One region of the Streptomyces camelliae genome, then DNA from elsewhere that is predicted to be linked to it. Evidence: riboswitches for the same ligand, from Rfam matches in the RefSeq annotation. Region 1 holds a riboswitch; the other holds the start of a gene.
What was found. A riboswitch is a leader RNA that binds a small molecule or an ion and turns the genes downstream of it on or off. The one in region 1 is predicted to bind S-adenosylmethionine.
Positions count from the first base shown of each region.

Region 2: linked by a shared signal. The riboswitch ahead of O1G22_RS30490 (aminotransferase class V-fold PLP-dependent enzyme) and the one ahead of thrC (threonine synthase) in region 1 are both predicted to bind S-adenosylmethionine.

Region 1 covers NZ_CP115300.1:5,061,215-5,066,969, forward strand. The annotation lists gene O1G22_RS23135 (alpha,alpha-trehalose-phosphate synthase (UDP-forming)) at 1-682, opposite strand, end outside; gene O1G22_RS23140 (glucosyl-3-phosphoglycerate synthase) at 765-1,736, opposite strand; SAM riboswitch class I at 1,908-2,055, shown strand; gene thrC (threonine synthase) at 2,073-3,356, shown strand; gene O1G22_RS23150 (MoaD/ThiS family protein) at 3,353-3,631, shown strand; gene O1G22_RS23155 (cold-shock protein) at 4,076-4,279, shown strand; gene groL (chaperonin GroEL) at 4,581-5,755, shown strand, end outside.
Region 2 covers NZ_CP115300.1:6,642,935-6,648,689, reverse strand. The annotation lists gene O1G22_RS30510 (NYN domain-containing protein) at 1-351, opposite strand, end outside; gene O1G22_RS30505 (hypothetical protein) at 393-632, opposite strand; gene O1G22_RS30500 (rhomboid family intramembrane serine protease) at 786-1,529, shown strand; gene O1G22_RS30495 (Lrp/AsnC family transcriptional regulator) at 1,526-1,807, shown strand; gene O1G22_RS30490 (aminotransferase class V-fold PLP-dependent enzyme) at 1,844-3,220, opposite strand; SAM riboswitch class IV at 3,362-3,478, opposite strand; gene trpD (anthranilate phosphoribosyltransferase) at 3,618-4,682, opposite strand; gene qcrB (cytochrome bc1 complex cytochrome b subunit) at 4,810-5,755, opposite strand, start outside.

The sequences.
Region 1 (5,755 bases):
TCTCACAGCACGCCTCGAACGCCTCCGCCCAGCGCCAGGTCAGGAAGGCCGCCCGGTCCGCGCCCAGCATGCCCCTCAGCAGCGCGGCCGCGATGTCGTCGGGCAGGAGGCGGAAGTAGTCCGGCGGGGCCCACGGGGTGTGCGAGAAGTGGCCGATCCGCAGGTCCGGGCGGAGCTCTCGGAGCAACCCGGGCACCAGGCACAGGTGGTAGTCCTGCACCAGCACCGCCGCCCCCTCGCCCGCCTCCTCGGCCAGCGCCTCGGCGAACGCCCGGTTGTACGTCTCGTACGACGCCCACTGGCGCCGGAACTCCGCGTCGAAGACCGGCTCCAGCGGGGTCTGGTACAGCATGTGGTGCACGAACCAGAGCACCGAGTTGGCGATCCCGTTGTACGCGTCGGCGTGCACGGCCGCGTCGATGTCCAGCATCCGCACCCGCTGACCGCCGGTGTCCTCACCCGGCAGCAGCCCGCCGTCCGCCCGCCGTACGGCCTCCCGGTCGCCGTCGCCGAGCGCCGCGCACACCCATACGGCGTTCGCCTCCGGCCCGATGGCCGACAGCCCCGAGACCAGCCCGCCGCCGCCCCGTTTGGCGTGCAGCGAGCCGTTCTCGTCAGCCGTGTACGAAACCGGGCCGCGGTTGGACGCGACCAGCACCTCAGCACCACCGGTGGAAGCCATGGTCCGAACCTAGCCCGGCCCGGAAACGCTCAAACGTACGGCCACGCCCGACGCCCCTGCCGTATACGACGGCCCGGCGAAGTCAGGCCACCCGGCGCTCGGCGTACTCCGCGATCTCCACCATCGGCGGCCGTTCCTCGGTGTCGACCGAGTACGTGCGCGGCTCGAAGCCGTCCTCGCCCCGCTCGAACTGGGTCAGGGAGGGCCGGACCAGATGGCCCCGGGCCAGCCGCAGCTGGGCGGTGCGGTAGATCGCGGCGGCCATCCGGCCGAGCGCCTGCCCGTCCTGGTGCCGGTGCTTGCGCACGCCCACGTCCACCTGGGCGAGGGCGTCGAGGCCCACCAGGTGCAGCGCGTCCACCAGCATGCCCAGCTCCACGCCGTAGCCGACGGGGAAGGGAAGCTGTTCCAGCAGGCTGCGCCGGGCCGCGTACTCGCCGCCCAGCGGCTGGACGAAGCCGGCCAGCTGGGGCCAGTGCATGTTCAGCAGCGGGCGGGCCATCAGCTCGGTGACCCGGCCGCCCTGCCCGGCGGTCTTGCCGGAGGCGAGCGAATCGAACTCTGTCGCGAGCGGGCGGTCGTACATGCCCTTGACCAGGGCGATCTCGGGGTCGGTGAGCAGCGGTCCGACGACGCCCGAGACGAAGTCGGCGGAGAAGTCCCGCAGGTCGGCGTCGATGAAGCAGACGATGTCCCCATGGGTCACGAGCAGGGAGCGCCAGAGAACCTCGCCCTTGCCCGGGACGGCCGGGATGCGGGGCAGGATCGCGTCGCGGTGGACGACGCGGGCGCCCGCGGCGGCGGCGACCTCGGAGGTGCGGTCGGTGGAGCCGGAGTCCACGACGACGATCTCGTCGACGAGCGGGACGCGCTCCATCAGGTCGTGCCGGATGACCGTGACGATGTCGCCGACGGTCTCCTCCTCGTTGAGCGCGGGCAGCACGACACTGATCGTCTGGCCCGTGCGCTGCTTGGCGGTCAGTATCCGGTGGAGCGGGCGATCGGTCGCGGACCAGGAGCGGGTGGCCAGCCAGCGCTCGACTTCTTCCAGCACGCTCTGCGGCTCCTCACTGTTCGTGATCACAGGTGGTGATGGTGTGATCCATCTCGCGGTTCGGACGACTATCTCAACTGTCCTGGCCTTCGGTTACAGTCTTGAACAACGCCGGTGACCATCGCATGTCGCTGGTCGCGCGCGTGCACAACCGCTCATACAACCGCATACCGCTCATCCAGAGGGGCAGAGGGACACGGCCCGATGAAGCCCCGGCAACCCTCCAGCCGGTTCTTGTCACGTTGACGTGGCGAGGCTCCCGACTAGGGAAGGTGCCAAATCCGTCTCACGGCGAGATGCGTCGTGAGGAAGATGAGGAGAAAGGGCCTCGCCTCCATGGCTGTGCAGACAGTTGCAAGCACCTCCACTCCCACCGTAGACCTCGGTCCGGCCGCGGCCCTGAGCTGTCGCGAGTGCGGTCACCGTGTCCCGCTCGGCCCGGTCTTCGCGTGCGAGGAGTGTTTCGGCCCGCTGGAGATCGCCTACGACTTCTCCGCCTACGACACCGAAGAGCTGCGCAGGCGGATCGAGGCCGGCCCGGCGAACATCTGGCGGTACGCGCCCCTGCTGCCCGTCCCGGCCGACGTCGCCGACAAGCCGAACATCAACCCCGGCTGGACCAAGCTCGTCAAGGCCGACAACCTCGCCCGTGAACTCGGCGTCACCGGCGGCCTGTTCGTCAAGGACGACTCCGGCAACCCGACGCACTCCTTCAAGGACCGGGTCGTCGCGCAGGCCCTGGAGGCCGCCCGCGCCTTCGGCTTCACCACCCTGTCCTGTTCCTCCACGGGCAACCTGGCCGGTGCCGTCGGCGCCGCCGCCGCCCGCGCCGGCTTCCGCTCCTGCGTGTTCATCCCGCACGACCTGGAGCAGGGCAAGGTCGTCATGGCCGCGGTCTACGGCGGCGAGCTGGTCGGCATCGAGGGCAACTACGACGACGTCAACCGCTTCTGCTCCGAACTGATCGGCGACCCGGCCGGCGAGGGCTGGGGCTTCGTCAACGTCAACCTGCGGCCGTACTACGCCGAGGGCTCCAAGACGCTGGCGTACGAGATCTGCGAGCAGCTCGGCTGGCGGCTGCCGGACCAGATCGTGATCCCGATCGCCTCCGGCTCCCAGCTGACGAAGATCGACAAGGGTCTGCAGGAGCTGATCAAGCTCGGGCTGGTCGAGGACCGGCCGTACAAGATCTTCGGCGCGCAGGCCGAGGGCTGCTCGCCGGTGTCGACGGCGTTCAAGGCCGGGCATGACGTGGTCCGCCCGCAGAAGCCGAACACCATCGCCAAGTCCCTCGCCATCGGCAACCCGGCCGACGGGCCGTACGTCCTGGACATCGCGCGCCGTACGGGTGGTGCGGTGGAGGACGTGACCGACGAGCAGGTGGTGGACGCGATCAAGCTGCTGGCCCGCACCGAGGGCATCTTCGCCGAGACGGCGGGTGGCGTGACGGTCGGCGTGACGCGCAAGCTGATCGAGAACGGCGTCCTCGACCCGTCGCTCACCACGGTCGTCCTCAACACCGGCGACGGCCTCAAGACCCTCGACGCGGTGGCCGGCACGGGGCTCACCGCCACCATCCGTCCGACCCTGGACTCCTTCCGAGAGGCTGGCCTCGCATGAGCGTGACCGTTCGCATCCCCACCATCCTGCGCACCTACACCGGCGGTCAGGCCGAGGTCGCCGCCGAGGGCGGGACCCTCGCCGAGGTCATCGCGGACCTGGAGAAGAACCACACCGGCATCGCCGCCCGTGTCCTGGACGACCAGGGCAAGCTGCGCCGGTTCGTGAACGTCTACGTCAACGACGACGACGTGCGCTTCGAGCAGGGCCTGGAGACCGCGACGCCCGACGGCGCGGGTGTCTCCATCATTCCCGCGGTAGCGGGTGGATGCTGACCGAATGACCGGTCATTACCTTCGGTAATCCGGGTTACGGATTGTTCATCGAATGGCCTCCTCCGTGAGAGAAACGGAGGGGGCCATTCTGCGTGATTGAGCGCGGTACAGTTGGGGAACCCGCTCCGCACCCGAGGGTCGCGGCTCCCGGATTTCACGCCGCACACCCGATAAGAAGTAGCCAAAGTATGCGGGTTTTATGCGGCTTTCGTACCTCTTTGTACGGCCCGACTTGCCCTGGAATCGGCCGAACTCTAGGCAGATTCCGGACCGGGGGCGTCCAGATTTCTCGTCCGATTGACCTGTTGCAGACGGCAGTTGGACAGATACATTCAGCCGCGGTCGACGCGTTCCGGCGCACGCCCCCGACCAATGGGGGGTGAGGTCTGACCCGGATCCGCGAAGTGTGGATCTGTGCAAGGGCCAGTAATAGGGGAGTTAGGCATGGCTCAGGGCACCGTCAAGTGGTTCAACGCGGAGAAGGGGTACGGCTTCATCGCGGTCGACGGTGGTGCGGACGTCTTCGTCCACTACAGCGCCATCCAGATGGACGGCTACCGCACCCTGGAAGAGGGCCAGCGGGTGGAGTTCGAGATCTCGCAGGGCCAGAAGGGCCCGCAGGCCGACATGGTTCGCCTCAGCGCCTGAACGTTTCTTGTCCGAAGGGCCCGCGCCTCGCAAGAGGTGCGGGCCCTTCGGCGTGGCCCCGTGACCCGGTGCCCCCGGGCCCCCTCGCGCCCCTGCCGAAGACCGAGAGGCGCTTGCACTCGCCACCCCCGAGTGCTAATCATTGGCGTTAGCACTCTGAAGGTGAGAGTGACAAAGAAGGACCGGGTCGGTGAGGCCCGTAGGCCACGTGGGGCAAGGAACCACAGGCCGGCGAGCCGTCCGTCGCGGGCGCGGGCGCGGTCCGAAGGAATCACCCCCAGTCCTGGAGGGACCACTTCACATGGCCAAGATCATCGCGTTCGACGAGGAGGCGCGGCGCGGCCTTGAGCGCGGTATGAACCAGCTCGCCGACGCCGTCAAGGTCACCCTCGGCCCCAAGGGCCGTAACGTCGTCCTTGAGAAGAAGTGGGGCGCCCCCACGATCACCAACGATGGTGTGTCCATCGCCAAGGAGATCGAGCTGGAGGACCCGTACGAGAAGATCGGCGCCGAGCTGGTCAAGGAAGTCGCGAAGAAGACGGACGACGTCGCCGGTGACGGCACGACGACCGCGACCGTCCTGGCCCAGGCCCTGGTCAAGGAAGGCCTCCGCAACGTCGCCGCCGGCGCCAACCCGATGGCTCTGAAGCGCGGTATCGAGAAGGCCGTCGAGGCCGTCTCCGCCGCCCTGCTGGAGCAGGCGAAGGACGTCGAGACCAAGGAGCAGATCGCCTCCACCGCGTCCATCTCCGCCGCCGACACCCAGATCGGCGAGCTGATCGCCGAGGCCATGGACAAGGTCGGCAAGGAAGGCGTCATCACCGTCGAGGAGAGCAACACCTTCGGTCTGGAGCTGGAGCTCACCGAGGGCATGCGCTTCGACAAGGGCTACATCTCCGCCTACTTCGCGACCGACATGGAGCGCATGGAGGCGGTGCTGGAGGACCCGTACATCCTCATCGCCAACTCCAAGATCTCCTCGGTCAAGGACCTGCTCCCGCTGCTGGAGAAGGTCATGCAGTCCGGCAAGGCGCTGCTGATCATCGCCGAGGACGTCGAGGGCGAGGCCCTGTCGACCCTGGTCGTCAACAAGATCCGTGGCACCTTCAAGTCCGTCGCCGTCAAGGCCCCGGGCTTCGGCGACCGCCGCAAGGCGATGCTGAACGACATCGCGATCCTCACCGGTGGCGAGGTCATCTCCGAGGAGGTCGGTCTCAAGCTGGAGAACACCTCCCTGGACCTGCTGGGCCGCGCCCGCAAGGTCGTCATCACCAAGGACGAGACCACCATCGTCGACGGTGCCGGCTCCTCCGAGCAGGTCGCGGGCCGGGTCAACCAGATCCGCGCCGAGATCGAGCAGTCGGACTCCGACTACGACCGCGAGAAGCTCCAGGAGCGTCTGGCGAAGCTGGCCGGCGGCGTGGCCGTCATCAAGGCCGGTGCCGCCACCGAGGTGGAGCTCAAGGAGCGCAAGCA
Region 2 (5,755 bases), 1.6 Mb from region 1:
TACGTAGGCCGCGGCCGCCACGTCGAGCGGGTCCGCGGCCGGGGGCGGGGAACCGGAGTCGAGGGCGCCGGTCAGTTCCGGCTGCGCCTCTCTGAGCTTCTCCCCGATCCGCTGCCGGAACAGCGGATCGGTCTCCAGCGCCGCCGCCATCGCGTTCCCGGCGAACTTCGCCCGGCGACTGGGGGTGAACCGGGCGTACTGCCGCAACTGGGCGGGCAGTTCGGACACGGTCAGCCCGCCGAAGCCGTCCGAGACGATCTGCACGACCCGGCGGCGCACACCGTCGGGCAGCGGACGGTCAAGCACCTCAGCGGTGCCGTCGCCCGGCCCCCCGCCTGCGGTCTCCACCATCCGTCACACCCCACTAGTCCACTTCTTCGGGACCGCTCCGCTCAGGAGTCGGCGCCCGGCCTGTCCACGAGTTCCACCTGGTCCACCGCGTTGCACCAGCGGCAGCGCACCGATTCGATGGTCTCACTGACCACCTCGCGCTCCTCCACCGTGGGCTCTCCGGCCAGATCGAGGTGGACGTACTCGACGACCTTCGACGAACGGGTCACGTCGAACCGGGTCAGGTTGCCGCACAGAGTGCAGCGCCACCGGGTGGTCGCGGTCGGCAGGGGAACCGTCATCGTGGCAGTCCGCTTCCTTCTCGTCTCTGTCCGCGCCGTCGGCCGACGCGTGTGGCTCGTAACCCTACGGCCTGGCGGGTACTCGCCGCCCGTCCGTCCATGACGGCGAGGCGGTCTGTTGGCATGCGTCCCGTTACGTCATGCTCTGTATTCATGATCAGCGAGTGGAGCACCGCGGCCGGCCGGACCCTCAGAGCGGTGCGGAGCACCTCGGCGCCCCTCACCTACGGCCTCATCGCCCTGTGCTGTCTGCTCTTCGTCCTCGGCCCGGCCTCCGGACTCACCCCGGCCTACGGCTCCGGGGACGCCCTCGCGGCCGCGCAGCGGGCCTACTTCCGGCACTGGGGCGTGGTGCCGGCCGAGCTGTTCCACAGGCCGGCCCGCGAGGCCCTCACGCCTGCCACGGCCCTGTTCGTGCACGGCAGCTGGGTCCATCTGCTCGGCAACATGCTCTTCCTCTTCGTCTTCGGGGCGATGACCGAGGAACGCATGGGCCGCGTCGAGTTCACGCTCTTCTACACCGGCTGCGGCTACCTGGCCCTGCTGGGGTACGCGGTCGCCAACGCCGGCTCCGAGCAGTCGCTGGTGGGTGCCTCCGGGGCGATCTCGGCGGTCCTCGGTGCCTTTCTGTATCTCTTCCCCCGGGCCCGGGTGACCAGCCTTCTGCCGTTCCTGCTCTTCCTGCCGCTGCGGTTCCCCGCATGGGTCGTACTGCCGTTCTGGGCGGCGGTGCAGTGGGCGGCGGCCGAGCAGGCGTCCGACGGACCCGGGGTGGCGTATCTGGCGCATCTGGTGGGGTTCGGTCTGGGGTTCCTCTACGCGTGGGTGCGTTACGGGCGTGGGACTAGAGTGAAGTGCACCGCAGCTCCGGCACCCGAGGGAGAGAACCAGCCGTGATCACCGCGATCGTCCTCATCAAGACCAGCGTGGACCGGATCCCCGAGATCGCGGAGCAGATCGCTTCGCTGGAGTCGGTGAGCGAGGTTTTCTCCGTCACGGGCACCTATGACCTGATCGCGATGGTCCGGGTCCGCCGGCACGAGGACCTGGCGGACGTCATCCCCGGCCGGATCAGCAAGATCCCCGGCGTGGAGGCCACGGACACACATGTGGCGTTCCGGACGTACTCGCAGCACGACCTTGAGGCGGCCTTCGCGATCGGGCTGGACTCCTGATCGGCTGAAAGCCGCCTCGAACGGGGGTTCAGTCCCTCACACCGCCGGGACGCAGCGGCCGTCCTCCGTGCGGTACGTCCACTTGGCGCCCTCGGTCACCAGTTCCCGCACCGCGGTCACGAAGCGGTCCACGTGCTCGTCGGGGGTGCCCGCGCCGAAGCTCACGCGGATGGCGTTGAGGGACTTCTCCCCCGGCGCCGCCTCGGGGGCGCCGCACTCGCCCTGGGTCTGCGGGTCGCTGCCGAGCAGCGTGCGGACCAGGGGGTGGGCGCAGAAGAGGCCGTCGCGGACGCCGATGCCGTACTCGGCGGAGAGCGCGGCGGCGAAGTGGGAGCTGTTCCAGCCCTCCACCACGAAGGAGATCACGCCGACGCGCGGGGCGTCGTCCCCGAACAGCGACAGCACCTTCACCTGCGGGACCTCGGCCAGACCCGCCCGGACCTTGCCGATCAGGTACTGCTCGCGGGCGACCAGGGTGTCCCAGCCGGCCTCGGTGAGCGCCTTGCAGGCCGACGCGATGGAGTAGGCGCCGATGACGTTCGGCGAGCCCGCCTCGTGCCGGGCGGCGCTCTCGTGCCACTCCACGGCGACTCCCCCGTCCGGGCGCCGGGTCACCTTGCGGCTGGCGCCGCCGCCCGCGAGGTACGGCTCGGCCGCGCGCAGCCAGTCGGCGCGGCCCGCGAGGACTCCGGAGCCGAAGGGGGCGTACAGCTTGTGCCCGGAGAAGGCGACCCAGTCGACGTCCAGGTCGCGGACGTCCACCGGGTGGTGCGGGGCGAGCTGGGCGGCGTCCAGGACGATCCGGGCGCCGTGGGCGTGCGCGGCGGCGGTCAGCTCGCGCACCGGCCACAGCTCGCCGGTGACATTGGAGGCGCCGGTGACGCAGACCAGGGCCGGGCCGTGCCCCGCTTGAACAGATGCAGTGCGGTCGGCGAGGGCCCGCTCCAGGGTCTCCACGGCCTGCCGCGGGGTGCGCGGGGCGTCGAGGTAGGTGACGTTCGCGTCCTGCCAGGGCAGCAGGGAGGCGTGGTGCTCGGTCTCGAAGACGAAGACCTCGCAGCCGGCCGGGATCGCCCGGGCCAGCAGGTTCAGGGAGTCGGTCGTGGAGCGGGTGAAGACCACCTGGTCGTCGGCGCGGCAGCCGAGGAACTCGGCGACCGTCCGGCGGGCGTTCTCGAACAGGTCGGTGGAGAGCTGCGAGAGGTAGCCGGCACCGCGGTGGACGCTGCCGTAGTACGGCGCGTAGGCGGCGACGTCGTCCCAGACGCGCTGGAGGGCGGGGGCGCTGGCCGCGTAGTCGAGGGCCGCGTAGGTGACCTCGCCACCGGTGACGAGCGGGACCGTGACATCCCGGCCCAGAACGGGCAACGGGGAGCAGACGGACTGGTCGGCGGCAGCGGTGAAGACAGACATGGGGGAACTCCCGTGAGAACGTACGGCGAGACGGCGTACGGAGAAGAGAAAAGGGTGTGCGGAGGCGGGGCTCTGCGGCCCTATCGCATTCGCTTGCTCACGGAAGGCTCCTCGACGACCAGGACCCCTGGCTGATCGAGGGGTCCGCGCTTGCCGTAGACCTCTCTGCCTACGACCTGGTCTTCACCCGGGGCACCCCGCCACGGACGGAGGGTTGCCGGACAGCCGGCCGGGGCCTGAAGGCTGTCACTCATGACCTGATCAGGAAGCTAGCCGAGCTGATCACCGTCACGCAAGTCGTGTCCGTATGCCGGGCACGTTTCTCCGCCGCGACGGCGATCAGCCACGACGGCGCGGTCCGGCGGTGCCGAACTCGCCGTCACCCATGTGTGGCCGGCTAGCGATTCGTGGCGGCCACCCACCGCTCCAGCGCCTGCTTCGCCGCACCCGAGTCGATCGACTCGGCGGCCTGGGCCATGCCGGCCCGGATCTGTTCGGTCAGCGAGGCGTCCACCGGGTTCAGGGCGACCAGGGCCGCCGCCGAGTTCAGCAGCACGGCGTCCCGGACCGGGCCCCGCTCGCCGTCGAGGAGGCGGCGGGCCACCTCCGCGTTGTGGGCCGGGTCGCCGCCGCGCAGGGCCTCCAGGGGGACGAGGTCGATGCCCGCCTCGCGCGGGTCGAAGACCTCCTCGGTGACCTTACCGTCCCTGACGACCCAGACATGGGAGGTGGCCGTGGTCGTCAGCTCGTCCAGGCCGTCGTCGCCACGGAAGACCAGCGCGGAGTTGCCGCGCTCCGCGAGCACGCCCGCGACGATCGGCGCCTCCCGCGCGACGGCCACGCCGACCGCCTGGGAACGCACCTTCGCCGGGTTGGTCAGCGGACCGAGCAGGTTGAACACCGTCCGGATGCCCAACTGACCGCGGGCGGCGCCCACATGACGCAGCGCCGGGTGGAACTTGACCGCGAAACAGAAGGTGATGCCGGCCTCGTCGGCGACCTCGGCCACCCGCCGGGGCGTGAGGTCGAGGTTGACGCCCAGCCTCTCCAGGACGTCGGAGGCCCCGGAGGCGGAGGAGGCGGCGCGGTTGCCGTGCTTGACCACCTTGGCGCCCGTACCGGCGACGACCAGCGAGGACATCGTGGAGATGTTCACCGTCCTCGCCCCGTCACCGCCGGTGCCGACGATGTCGACGGTGCGGCCCGGCACCTCGATCACGTTCGCGTGCTCGTACATCGTGCGGACCAGACCGGTGATCTCCTCGACCGTCTGGCCCTTGGCCCGCAGCGCCACCGCGAACCCGGCGATCTGCGCGTCGGTCGCCTCGCCGCGCATGATCCGGTCCATCGCCCACGCGGTGTCGTCGGCGGACAGGTCCTGGCCGCCGAGCAGGCCGTTCAGCAGGGCGGGCCAGGAGCGGCCCGCCGCGGTGTCGCCTCCAGCGGGGGTCACAGCGCTCATAGCCGCTCCTGGGGTGTCGTACCGGTAAAACCAATGGCTGTTCCCAGCCTATCGGCCCCGGCACACGGCGAAGGGCCCCGTCCGCAAGCCGGACGGGGCCCTTCAGCGTGGCGTGGCGACGCGTGGATCAGTGGTGGCCGTGGCCGCTCGTGATCTCCTTGTATTCCTCGACGGTGGCCTTCGGGATCTGGTTGTCCTCGCCGTAGTAGGCGCTGGACAGCTTCACCCGCAGCTTCTCCGAGGCCGGGATCTTGCGCTCGACACCGTTCTCGTCGACCGCCGGGCCGACCTGGGCCGGCTCGTACTGGTGGTGAGCCGTGAGGGTGTGCAGCTGCTCCTGGCTGAGCGGCTCGTGCACCTCGATGAACTCACCGTGCGGCAGGCGCTTGATGATGCCGGTCTCGCGACCGTGCAGCACCTTCTCGCGGTCCCGGCGCTGCAGACCCATGCAGATCCGCTTGGTGACGATGAACGCGATGACCGGGCCGACGAAGAAGCCGATCCGGACGAACCAGGTGACGTCGTTGATCGACAGGTGGAAGTGGGTGGCCCACAGGTCGTTGCCACCGCCGACCAGGCCGATCATGTAGACCGTCACCCAGGCGACACCGAAGCCGGTACGGGTCGGGGCGTTGCGGGGGCGGTCCAGGATGTGGTGCTCGCTCTTGTCGCCGGTGACCCAGGACTCGATGAACGGGTAGACCGCGATCGCCGCCAGGACGAGACCGAAGAGCACCAGCGGGATGAACACGCCCAGGACGAGCGTGTGACCCCAGAAGTTGATCTCCCAGCCCGGCATGTAGCGGATCAGACCCTCGGCGAAGCCCATGTACCAGTCGGGCTGGGCGCCGGTGGACACCTGGTCCGGACGGTAGGGGCCCATGGCCCAGATCGGGTTGATCTGAGCGACCGCCGCGATGGCCGCGATGACACCGAAGACCAGGAAGAAGAAGCCTCCGGCCTTGGCCATGTACACCGGCAGCAGCGGCATGCCGACGACGTTCTTCTCGCTCTTTCCGGGGCCCGCGAACTGCGTGTGCTTGTGGTAGAAGACCAGGATCAGGTGCGCCACC